Prochlorococcus marinus str. NATL2A: one gene and its partner. Each later gene encodes a partner of the first gene's protein in a complex. Links are inferred from orthologs where the notes say so. Each region holds a gene or a part of one and is shown on either strand. Other genes may lie near its edges.

The links.
Region 2: the proteins of mnmG (region 1) and mnmE are in contact, whole or in part, in a solved structure (PDB 9HIP), measured with the Escherichia coli proteins. The link is inferred for Prochlorococcus marinus str. NATL2A from one-to-one orthologs.

Annotation. Positions count from the first base shown.
Region 1 is NC_007335.2:1,776,965-1,785,474, reverse strand. What follows is about bases 2,103-5,065. They hold mnmG (tRNA uridine-5-carboxymethylaminomethyl(34) synthesis enzyme MnmG), read right to left. Parts: upstream 4,588-5,065; coding sequence 2,617-4,587; downstream 2,103-2,616. Other genes in these bases: dnaB (replicative DNA helicase), read right to left, coding at 4,622-5,065; PMN2A_RS09660 (chorismate lyase), read right to left, coding at 2,103-2,611. Outside these bases: NAD-dependent DNA ligase LigA, read right to left, coding at 1-321; PMN2A_RS09675 (hypothetical protein), read right to left, coding at 340-762; PMN2A_RS09670 (SprT family zinc-dependent metalloprotease), read left to right, coding at 881-1,432; PMN2A_RS09665 (hypothetical protein), read left to right, coding at 1,486-2,019; more of PMN2A_RS09660, read right to left, coding at 2,024-2,102; more of dnaB, read right to left, coding at 5,066-6,040; rplI (50S ribosomal protein L9), read right to left, coding at 6,098-6,556; PMN2A_RS09640 (acyl-CoA desaturase), read right to left, coding at 6,599-7,528; PMN2A_RS09635 (hypothetical protein), read left to right, coding at 7,608-8,342; PMN2A_RS09630 (aminotransferase class I/II-fold pyridoxal phosphate-dependent enzyme), read left to right, coding at 8,377-8,510. UniProt on the Escherichia coli protein: NAD-binding protein involved in the addition of a carboxymethylaminomethyl (cmnm) group at the wobble position (U34) of certain tRNAs, forming tRNA-cmnm(5)s(2)U34.
Region 2 is NC_007335.2:223,775-227,015, forward strand. Bases 303-3,241 are described here. They hold mnmE (tRNA uridine-5-carboxymethylaminomethyl(34) synthesis GTPase MnmE), read right to left. Parts: upstream 2,500-3,241; coding sequence 1,105-2,499; downstream 303-1,104. Other genes in these bases: nadC (carboxylating nicotinate-nucleotide diphosphorylase), read right to left, coding at 303-805; PMN2A_RS01180 (DUF2062 domain-containing protein), read left to right, coding at 2,570-3,025; PMN2A_RS01185 (RelA/SpoT family protein), read right to left, coding at 3,086-3,241. Also shown: more of nadC, read right to left, coding at 1-302. UniProt on the Escherichia coli protein: Exhibits a very high intrinsic GTPase hydrolysis rate. Involved in the addition of a carboxymethylaminomethyl (cmnm) group at the wobble position (U34) of certain tRNAs, forming tRNA-cmnm(5)s(2)U34.

The DNA of each region.
Region 1 (8,510 bases):
ACTTATTAATTTGCTGATCCTTCCGTACCATGCTTCTACTTCGTTTAAATTAAAAGCATTATCTAGACTTAAAAGAGGAATATTATGCTCAACATTTTTGAATCCTTTAGAAGGAACACCTCCTAATCTTTGTGAGGGGCTATCATCAGTAATTAAAGATGGGTGAATATTTTCAATTTCAATTAATTCTCGATAGAGTTGATCATAAACAGAATCGTCTATCTCTGGTGAATCTAATACATAGTAGGAGTAATTTGCTTTATTGAGTAAAGCTCTCAGCTCTTTTATACGTTCAAAATGTTGATTAAAGTTTGAATTCACTTATCACATTCTGCTTAATTATTTATTGGCTTTAGCAATACGATCAATTTGCCAATTTTCGTTGATTTTAATAAAAGTGAAATCCAGCGGCATTTCATTTTTCTTATCTTCTGATTTCAAGCTTAGTGTGAGCATGATTTGATTGTCTTCTATCCTTGGACGCCCTGATTTTAAGTTTCTATATCGATTTAATTGCAAGCTACCCAAAAATTTGATGAAGTCTTGTCTATTGACGTGTGATTTATAAGCTTTTGTCGTAAGTCTATAAGCCCCATCTATTCGGCCAGCTGCAATCTGATCAAAAAACTTTTTCACAAGAGGATTAATCCCTCTAGCACTTACAACGAGTTTAATTGCATTAAAAGTCCAAAACAGGAGAAGTGCGCCAACTCCAACTAAGAGAGCTTTTAAACCAATTGCTTTGATTAAAGCGCTATCCATGTTTTTAATTCCTTTTGATTAAAGAGTCTGACTTATTAGCTATGAGATTAGCTTGTTTGTTATTGATAGTCAGACAGAATGTTATCGAAATAATAAAGCTAATGAGTTCTCTGCATCAATGTCTTTAATACCTGTTTTACCATTATTTCTTAAATTAAACAGACAACATTTTCACAACTCTTTGTTGGAGAAAGGAGTTCCCAGAGTCTCTGTGCGTTGGAGTGATGGTCGGATGCGGACTACGGCTGGGATATATAGACGTAAAACGAATTTCTTAGGAGTTAAAGCTAGTGAAATAATTTTGTCTAGACCAGTATTAGAGAATCTTCCCCAAAAAGCATTAAACAGTACTTTGTGCCACGAAATGATTCATGCTTGGATTGATCTTGTCCTGAAAGTTGAAGAGGCCCATGGGCCTAATTTTCATCAACGTATGGCAGAGATCAATTCCGCTCAAACTGATTTTCAAGTAACAGTTCGTCATTCTTTCCCAATATCAAACAGAATTCCCAAATGGGTGGCAACTTGTCCTTCATGTAAACGAAGTTTTAGTTATCGACGTATTGTCAAAGGCGCTGCCTGTCGTAGTTGTTGTAATAATTATTTTGGAGGTCGATGGGATCAAAAATGTGTGCTTGAATTTCAACCTTTTTCTAGAACTAAAAAATAATTTTCTTCTTTACGGTGATTCACTTGTTGGTTTGAAAGCGTTAAATTTAAAAGATGAGCTCATATAACAATCGTAATCAAATTCGTCAGCGATCTCGGGCACCTCTTGATCGCAGAATGGATAAATGGATACAAACTGGAAAACAGGTTGTAGATGGTGTCGCAGGTAATCGCCCGGGTCAAAGAAGGGGAGGATGGCAAGATAAAGAGACTTCAGCAAATTTCGATAAAGTTGGTCGTTGGATGGAAGAGAAAATTGATTGGTTTTTTGAGGATGATGACGATTGGTTGGATAATGAAGACTTAGATGTTGAACCCTTTCAAGAAAGCTTAAACAATACAAAAAGACCCTTAACTGCTATTTCCTTAAGAGCTCCTAAAGCCTTACCACCTCAGATTGAAAGAAGGAGAAATAATTCTGACGAACTGGATGAATGGCCAGACGATCAATCTTTTAAATTAAATAAGTGGGAAAGAAAAGATAATTTAATTAAGCAAAATACATCGAAATCAAACGATTCTTGTTTAGATGAACGAACTCCTCAAAGAAGAAAAAATATACCAAGATCTAGTCGAAGAAAGTACTAGTTTCTCAAAAAGCCTTCCTTGGAACTGGTCCAAGCCATTTTTCTAACTTTGGGCTAAATACTTCTCTGATTACAGTTAATTCTTTTTGTTCACGAAAAAATCGGTAATGCCTGCTCCAAAAAGGTCCCTCTTCATCGAATTCTAATTTCAGCCAATTGGCATTTACTAAACCCAATCCATCTACCTCTCTAAAAAGTTCTGAGCGTCCTTGGGTGAGGCTTTTCCAGATAGGTTGATCTTTATTGCGCAGATGTTTTTCTGCTTCTTGATAATTCCACCAGCTTTCAGCCCAGGCCAAGGTTAAGTCTCCACATGTCAGCCAAACTTGCCTTCGTATTAAAGGTGGTTCTAGCTCATTGACTTCTTCTGGTACGCCAATTTCATTATTATTTTCCGTTGCCATGGAAATAACTTTTATGGCAACTTCATGTCCAGTTAATAGCTTGAGATGTCTTGTTGGGCTGCCGTCCCCCAATAGCATTAACTGCCAAGCTCCAGACAGCTTATGATTACCTCTCCCTGAAAGAACATTTTCTTTCGATGCTTTCCAAATCACTTCAGGAGAAGGTAATTGAGATTGACGTGAATTCACTGTTATTAATTTGTTATTTGAAGTGAATCTTTTCTTTTAACTTTTTTCATCTTCTCTATTTTTAACCATACAAGAAGTGCAGTTAGATCAGCTTTGCTAACGCCTGGCAGTTGTGCAGCATGCCCAAGGCTTTTTGGCTGAGAAATTGTTAATTTCTCCCTAGCTTCTTTAGATAGTGTTTCTATATTATTGTAATTTAAATTTTTTGGTAATAACTTTTTGCTTTGCTGTTTTAATTGATTTATTTGAGCTTTTTGTCTTTCTAAATAACCACTATATTTAATATCTATCTCCACTCCTTCTTCAACATCTAAAGGAATACTTTGAGTTGTTAAATTAAACGTAATTAAATCTTTATAGTGAATATTTGTTCTTCTGAGAAAATTTGCTAAAGTTAATGATCCTTTTATAGGTGTTCCAGTTGAGGAATATATTTCCTTTGCAGACTTATCACTTTCTTTAATTCTTTCTTTCTCTAGTCTTTCTTTTTCTTGATTGATTAATTGTTGTTTAGCATTAAATATTTTCCATCTTCTTTCATCAATTAACCCTAATTGATAACCAAGAGGAGTTAATCTTCTATCTGCATTATCACCCCTTAGGATTAATCTATACTCACTTCTACTGGTTAACACTCTATATGGTTCTTTTAGATCCTTTGTAACTAAATCGTCAATCATAGTTCCTATATAACTACTTTCTCTTTCAAAAATAATTCCTTCTTTATTGTTTACTAACCTTGCAGCATTTAAGCCTGCTACTAAACCTTGAGCTGCAGCTTCTTCATACCCTGTAGTTCCATTTAATTGGCCTGCACTATATAAGCCACTTATTCTCTTTGTTTCTAGAGTTGCTTCTAATTGTGTGGCTGGTATGTAGTCATATTCAACTGCATAAGCAGGTCTAAGCATCACGCAATTTTGTAAGCCTGGAAGTGTCCTTAAAAGTTCTAATTGTAAGTTTTCGGGCAGTCCAGTTGAGAAACCTTGCACATACATTTCTGGAGTATCTCTACCTTCGGGTTCTAAGAAAATCTGGTGTGAATCTTTATCAGCAAAACGTACAATTTTATCTTCAATGGATGGACAATATCTGGGACCTTTACTATCAATAAAACCTCCATAAATAGGAGTTAAATGAAGATTATTTTTAATAAGTTGGTGAGTTTGTTTTGTTGTTCGAGTGATATGACAACTCATTTGTTCTCCACTTTTCCATGAAAGAGGATCAAAAGAAAAGAATTTATCTGAAGCATCGCTCAATTGCTCATCGAGGGAGTCAAGATCAATAGTTCGTCTATCGACGCGAGCAGGTGTTCCTGTTTTTAAACGATCAGTAGTAAAGCCTAATTTTTTTAATTCTTCAGTTAACCCCTCAGAGGCTTGCTCTCCTGCTCGACCTGCGCTCATAGATTGATTGCCAATCCAAATTCTGCCTCCTAAAAATGTGCCTGTTGTAAGTACAACTGCTTTTGCATGAAAAACGCTTCCAAAATAGGTTTTAATTCCCTTGATAAATCCAATTCTTTCTTGAATTTCTGGTGTTTTTTGGTCAATCTGATTGGGATAATGTTCAACTTCTAGCCCAGTAACCATTGCCTCTCTAATCTTTAAATTTGGCGTGTTTTGCAGAATTTTAAGCATTTCATGTGCATATGATCGCTTATCTGTTTGCGCTCTCAATGCTCTAACTGCAGGCCCTCTGCTTGCGTTAAGCACTCTTTTTTGAAGAGCCGTTAAATCAGCTAATTTTCCGATTATCCCTCCTAGCGCATCAACTTCATGAACTAATTGACTTTTAGCTGGTCCCCCCACTGCGGGATTACATGGCTGCCATGCGATTCGATCTAAATTGAGTGTAAATAAAGCTGTATTCAATCCTAATCTTGCTGAAGTCAGAGCTGCTTCGCAGCCTGCATGACCACCTCCTACAACAATTACGTCAAAACTTTCATTTGAAGATTGTTTAGTAATCATCAATTAAGCATTTAGGAAATAAATTTTCAAACAATTAAGCAGCAAGATTTCTAAATCTAGTGAATTGGGGTTCAAAAAGTAATTTAACTGTTCCAACGGGTCCATTCCGGTGTTTTGTCACGATAACTTCTGTAATTCCTCTATCAGTAGTTTCTGGATTGTAATACTCATCCCTATAAATCATTAGAACCAAGTCCGCATCCTGTTCTATTGAGCCAGATTCACGCAGATCGCTAAGCATTGGTCTTTTATTGGTTCTTGATTCAACTCCTCTACTTAATTGAGATAAAGCGATTACAGGCACTTTAAGTTCTCTTGCCATACCCTTAAGGCCTCTAGTAATCCTTGAGATTTCTTGAACTCGATTATCTGGAGAAGTACCTTCCATTAGTTGAAGATAATCAATCACAATTAGTCCCAGTTCTTTACCTTGTTCAGCAATTAGGCGACGACATAAGGACCTCATCTCAAGAACACTGGAATTTGGTTTGTCATCAATGAAGATTGGTAATTGACCAAGCGTATTAATACCTTGACCAAGTAATGGCCATTCATCTTGTTGCAAACGTCCCGTTCTTAATCGACTGCTCTCAATACCTACCTCGCTTGATAGCAATCTGTAAGTTAGTTGCTCTTTACTCATCTCAAGACTGAATACACAAACAGGTAGGTCATGAAGTTGCGCAACGTTTTTCGCCAAATTAAGAACAATTGAAGTTTTTCCCATTGCTGGTCTTCCTGCAACAATTATTAGATCGCTCCGCTGCAGTCCTTGTGTCATTGCATCCAGATCGTAAAAATTAACTGGTATGCCTGCTACTGATGTACCAAGTGATCTACTCTCTATTTCATTGAAAGTACTTGTCAAAATTTCTGCTGTGGGTGTTAGACCTTTGGATGGTTGCTCTTGGCTAATAGCAAAGATCTTCTGTTCAGCTTGATCAATAGCTTCTTCCATGGGAAGACTTTGATCAAAGCCTAATTTGATTACATCATTTCCAGATTTAATTAATTGTCTACGCAGAAATTTATCGCTAATTAATTTAGCAACTTGTTCGATTGATGCTGTAGATGTAACCCGCTCAACAAGTTCAACTAATCTGTTGTTGCCTCCAACTTTTTCTAAAGAATTTGTATCCGCAAGCCAAGCGCTCATTGCTGTTAAATCTGTAGGCTTGCCCTGGCTATGAAGCATTAATGCAGTTCTATATATTTCTCGATGAGCAGATATGTAAAAAGCTTCAACTTGTAGCAAATCAGCTATACGTCCTATCGCATCAGGATCCAATAAAATTCCACCAAGAACAGATTCTTCTGCTTCTAAATTTTGTGGTGGTATTTGGTCAGGTTGAGCTTCAAAACGAGGCTTCTCAATCTTGGAATTATTAAAAGCTCCAAAATCTCTACCTTGCTTTGAAAAATCCCCGTTATTTGAAGAGGGGGTGCTTATCATTTATCGCTTTTTGGACAAGGACACCTACTTTGGCTTGTTCAGGCAAAGATGCAACTATTAGTAACTTGTAACTTCAAGGTTTATTTCAGCATTTACTTCGTTATGAAGCTTAATTTGCACTTTATATTTACCAACTCCATGTATTTCAGGGATAGATATGTCTCTACGATCTATGTCTTTTTTAGTAGCTTCTTTTACAACTTCTGCTACATCTCCATTTGTTACTGTTCCAAATAAGACTCCATCCTCACCGACTTGTTTTTTGACGGTAAATCTGCCAATCGTTGTCAGAGCTGTTTGGAAATCAATAGCCTCTTGCTTTTTAGCTGCTTCTTTTTCTGCTTGTTTTGCTCTTCTGTGCTCAACTTGTTTTAAAACAGTTGGAGTAACTGGTAACGCTTTTTTGTTGGGTAATAAGAAGTTTCTTGCAAAACCTGGAGCAACCTCAACAAGATCACCATCATTACCAAGACTTTTTATGTCTTCATTCAGAACTACTTGAACTCTCTTAGCCATGGATCGAAAATGAATAAATGCTATTTAATATTGATATTTATATTACGACGCGACAGGGAGTCTAATTTTTTTAGCTAAGCCAATTGCTTTCAAAAAACGTATGTGTTGCCAAGTTAGATCTATTTGTTTGCGTTGAAGGCCATGCTTTGCTGAATTAGGGAAAGCATGATGATTATTGTGCCATCCTTCACCAAATGTAAGTGCTGCTACCCATTTATTATTTTTTGAATTATCCCCACTCTCATACGCAATAGTTCCCCAACAATGAGTTGCTGAATTAACTAGCCAAGTTATGTGATAAACAAAAACGAGTCTTAGAGGTATTCCCCATAGGACCATTGCCCATCCTCCAACTCCAGCTGATTGTCCAATTAAATAAAGTGTTGCGCCTAAGGGTAGTTGCAAAAGTAAAAAATTTTTATTTAAGAACCGATAGTATGGATCTTTGATTAAATCTCCAGAAAGTCTTGGTACCGCTTTCATGGCAGGTACATCTTCAAACATCCATCCCATGTGACTCCACCAGAATCCCTTATTACTGTCATGATGATCAGCTTCAGTATCGGAAAAAGTATGATGATGCCTATGAAGACCGACCCAATCAATTGGTCCATGTTGGCAACTTAATGCTCCACAAGTTGCAAAAAATCTTTCAAGCCATTTTGGAACTTGAAAAGAACGATGTGAAAGAAGGCGATGATATCCTGTCGTTACTCCCAAGCAAGCAGTTACCCAATACAAGAAAATAAATCCAGAAAATGCAAGCCAGCTCCAAAATTGAGCTTGCAAAGTAAATATGGTTAAAGCATGTATTGTCAGCATGAATATGACTGTTCCCCATCTTTTTCTCGCCCTTTTATTCTGAATCCGCCTTGGTACATGGCCTTGAAGCTTCTTCGATGCAGCCATCGCTTTATCGGCAGCAACTGGTTTTTTTAATGGAGCCGAAGCTTCGATCAAACTTGAAACCATTAGTGATCTGTCTACGTTGTGTATATAATATACGATAAGGATCCTAATCAGGTCTATCTATCAATCTTGAATGTGATTTGTGACCTCTAGTTTTCGGGATCAATTAACTGCAGGCAGAAGGGCTATGGCTCATCTAGTGCATGTATGGCATGAGCGTAATGGCTGGTCTCATAAAGTTCTTCCTGCTTTGGCTGAAAGTTTGGATCTAGGTAGAGTTCATAGTTCCCAAATCTCAAATCTACGAAATGGAAAACTTGTATCTCCAAGTCCTGAAGTATTTTTTGCGTTGGGTAAGGTTAATCAAGTACTTTCGCGAGGGTTAGAAAATATAGAAAGTCAAATAGTTAACGTTCATCCTGAGCTGCTTAGATCGCTTCAAGAATCAGCTATTGCTGTTGACGGAAATGACAATAATCCACTTTCTGCTGGTGATTTTTTTGAGATTTTTGTTGGATTAGCGTCTTTGCCTTCCTCTTTTGATTGGTTCATTGAGGAGGCTGAGGCTCCTGAGCTTAGTGCTGCTTTGGCGGACTATTTATGTAAAGGAAGGTCTTGGAGAATGTGTAGAGAGCAAGTCATGTCAGCATATCCTGTAAGCAAAAAGCAACGAAGAGAAAGATTTGAAGCAGTTATGGCGGGTTTAAGGGATTACACAGCTGAGGAGCTTGATGGTGAATTATTAGATTTACACGCAACAAATAAATTGTTAAATACAACTAACTTGCAAGGTGCAGATGACTTTTTAGAAAATCTTCGCCAAAAAGGCTTATTACTTAAAGATCAAGAAAAATTAGAGATTATTTTTTCCGATTAATTGATTTAAAATTTATTGAAGCTTAAAAAACAATATGTTAAAAAATTCTGCTAAAAATTTTGTTGAAAATATAGAAAAGAAATTATATCTATCGATTAAAGAAAAGACTGATAGCATAACATTTAAGTTAGAAAAAGTATTAAAGGCTTTTTCTGATTCTCATCTAAA
Region 2 (3,241 bases), 1.6 Mb from region 1 along the record:
AGATTAGATCAATACCTGTAAAAATATAGTCTGATACATTATTGGGATTGATTCCCGAAACTTCAATAACAATATTTTGGGAGACGTATTTGGACTTACTATTTTTTGAAAGTTGACGTAATTCTGGAACTAATTTCTCTATAGCTTGAATAGACATCTCGTCAAGTAAAACCCCATCAGCACCTGCTTTTACAGCTTCTTTCGCTTGGGAGGGAGTTTCTGCTTCGACTATTATTTTTTTTGTCCATGGAATAGTATTTTTTAAGATTTTGATACTCTCGCTAATCCCTTGCGACCATTCAATATGATTTTCTTTCAACATAGCAGCATCATCTAATCCAAGTCTATGATTAATGCCGCCACCACAATGAAAGGCATATTTTTCGAATACTCTTATTCCTGGAGTTGTTTTACGGGTGTCTGCTAACTTCACCTTGGATCCTGATAGTTTAGTTACCAATAGAGCTGTCGATGTAGCAATACCAGAAAGATGCATGGCCACATTCAGACTTACTCGCTCTCCTGCTACTAAGGAAGAGGAAGACCCTTTTAATTCTAGTAGTCTTTGATTCTTTTCAAACTTCTGACCATCCTCTATGAGAAGTTGAATATCAACTTTAGGATCAATTTTTCTAAATATAAGTTTGACCAGATCTCCACCACAAAAAGTCCCGTCCTCTTTCGCAACCCAATGCGCTGATGCACTTCTGTCGTTGAGGACAAATCTTGTGAGATCTCCGTCGCCGAGATCTTCCTCAATCCATGTGTCTAATATTTTATGTAGCTTGGGTGAGCGAAGATCCACAATACAACTAATACATTTATTACTATACCAATCTTAAAACCATTATAAAAAATATCTTCTTCTATTTTCTAATTTCATCTACTTATCTTTATCTTAAAAATTAAAATAGAAATTTTTAATATTTTTTTGTTTGTGATATGTGCATTATATGCTTTAATTAAATTACTCTCGTCTGTTTAGATCTAGTGGATGTTGTTCATAGTGTGAATATTATGGTGGCGATGTTAATTGGAGGGGTTTGTTATTACTTATATTATATTTTTACAATCGACAATAACTAGTAGATAAAAATTGCTTGATTACTTACCAATACAGAATTTTGAAAATATATTATCAAGTAAACTTTCTGTTAAATCCTCTCCTGTTAGTTCTCCTAAATAATTAATAGCTTGTCTTAAATCTATTGTCCAGAAATCCCATGGTAGCTTTTCGTCAAAGACTTTATTAATGTTTTCTAGGGATTTCATCGTTGATTTTGCTAGATCAAGTTGTCTTTCATTTAGAGCAATATCCAATCCATGCGTTTGAGAAGAACCACATTTTTTTAGTAGGTAATTAATCAGATCGTCTTCTCCATTTCCGGTTTTTGCACTTATAATAACTAGATTTTCTTTTTTTAATATATATTTTGGAACTTTTTCAAAAGATTGATCATTCGTTAAATCAGATTTGTTACCAACAATCAAGAGTGGAATATTTATAGGTAATTGTTTTAGTATTGATTCATCCTCGTTAGTCCATCCACTTGAATAATCAAAGATTAATATAATGAGATCAGCATGAATTAAAGTTTTTTTAGTTCTAGAAATACCAATTTTTTCGATGATGTCTTTGGTGTCTCTTAGACCTGCTGTATCAATAAAAGTTACTGGTATTCCTTCTAAGATAATCTCACTTTCCAAAATATCTCTGGTAGTGCCAGGTAGGTCAGTCACAATGGCTTTTTCTTGTTTGGAAAGCCTATTCATTAAGGAGCTTTTCCCTACATTAGGCTTCCCAGTTAGTGCAACTTTTAATCCAGAACGAACCCAAGATCCTCTTTTAGCATTATCAATTAGTTCGTTAAGATCTTTTTTGATTGCGACAATTTCATTCTTTACATGTTTTTCATCTAAAAGTGGTAGATCTTCTTCAAAATCTATTCTTGCTTCAATTTCCGTTAGTTGCTCTATTAATCGTTTTCTAATTGATTGAATCGTAGTTTGAATATTTCCTTCAATTCCATTAATTGCGAGTTCTGCTGCTTTTCGACTCCTTGCTGACACCAGCTCACTAATTGATTCTGCTTGAGTCAGGCTAAGACGACCATTAAGCACTGCTCGTTGACTAAACTCACCTGGTTCCGCTCTTCGCACGCTGGGGAAAGCTAGTATTCTTTCAAGGATCTTCTGGACTGGAATGATTCCACCATGGCAATGAATTTCTACTACATCTTCACCTGTAAAGCTTCTCGGCCCTTTCATTACGAGAATTAAAACTTCATCAATATATTTTTTTCGATTTTCTTCAGTTACATGACCGTAAAGCACTTTGTGAGTGCTCCAATCCTGAATTCCCGGAACATCAACAATATTCTTACTGGTCTCAATTGCAGAGGAGCCAGATATCCTAATGGCAGCAATACTTCCTTGGCCGGGAGAAACGGCAGTTGCAATTGCAGCAATAGTATCTTCAGTAGGGGAAAACGAATTCATTAATCAATAATCACGCAATCTTCACTAAGATCAAATTTAGTTTTCTTTTTGGACCAAGATTTTTTAAAATATGAAAAAAATCTTTCTAAATCTAATACAAAGAATTCGTAAATTTATCTCTTGGCTCTGGAATCAGGAAGGTTCTCCCTCTCAGAGAGCATTAGGGTTGGGCGTAGGGATATTTAGTGGTTGTTTCCCATTCTTTGGTTTGCAAACCTTGATGGGTGTGTTTTTAGCAAAAATCTTCAAGGGAAATAGTATTTTGGCCGCTGTTGGGACCTGGATTAGCAACCCATTTACTTATGTTCCTCTTTATTATTTTAATTATAGACTAGGCTCTTTAATACTCAATAAAAATAAAAATATAGTAGATATTGGCCATATAACTACTAATGAGTTGTGGTCTCAAGGTTGGGACTTGAGTTCTCGGCTGATAATGGGCTCGATATGTATGGGTCTTTTTGCTGGAATAGTTGGAGGACTTGGTCTATATTTCTTGCTCAAAAAAACTTATCATAAAATGTAAATTTTTATATATTAGATATCACTTTTTAAAAATCTTGGATTATTTAAAAAGTTAATTAAATCATGTTCTAGCAATATCTAAAACATCAACCATTGAACGAATTTGGTTAATAGTGATTTCTAATTGATTAACACTTTCCAGCTCAACTTTCAGATCTATGCATTCAGGCTTTCCGTGTGAAGTCTGAACTCTGGCGTCGATTACATTAATACCTCT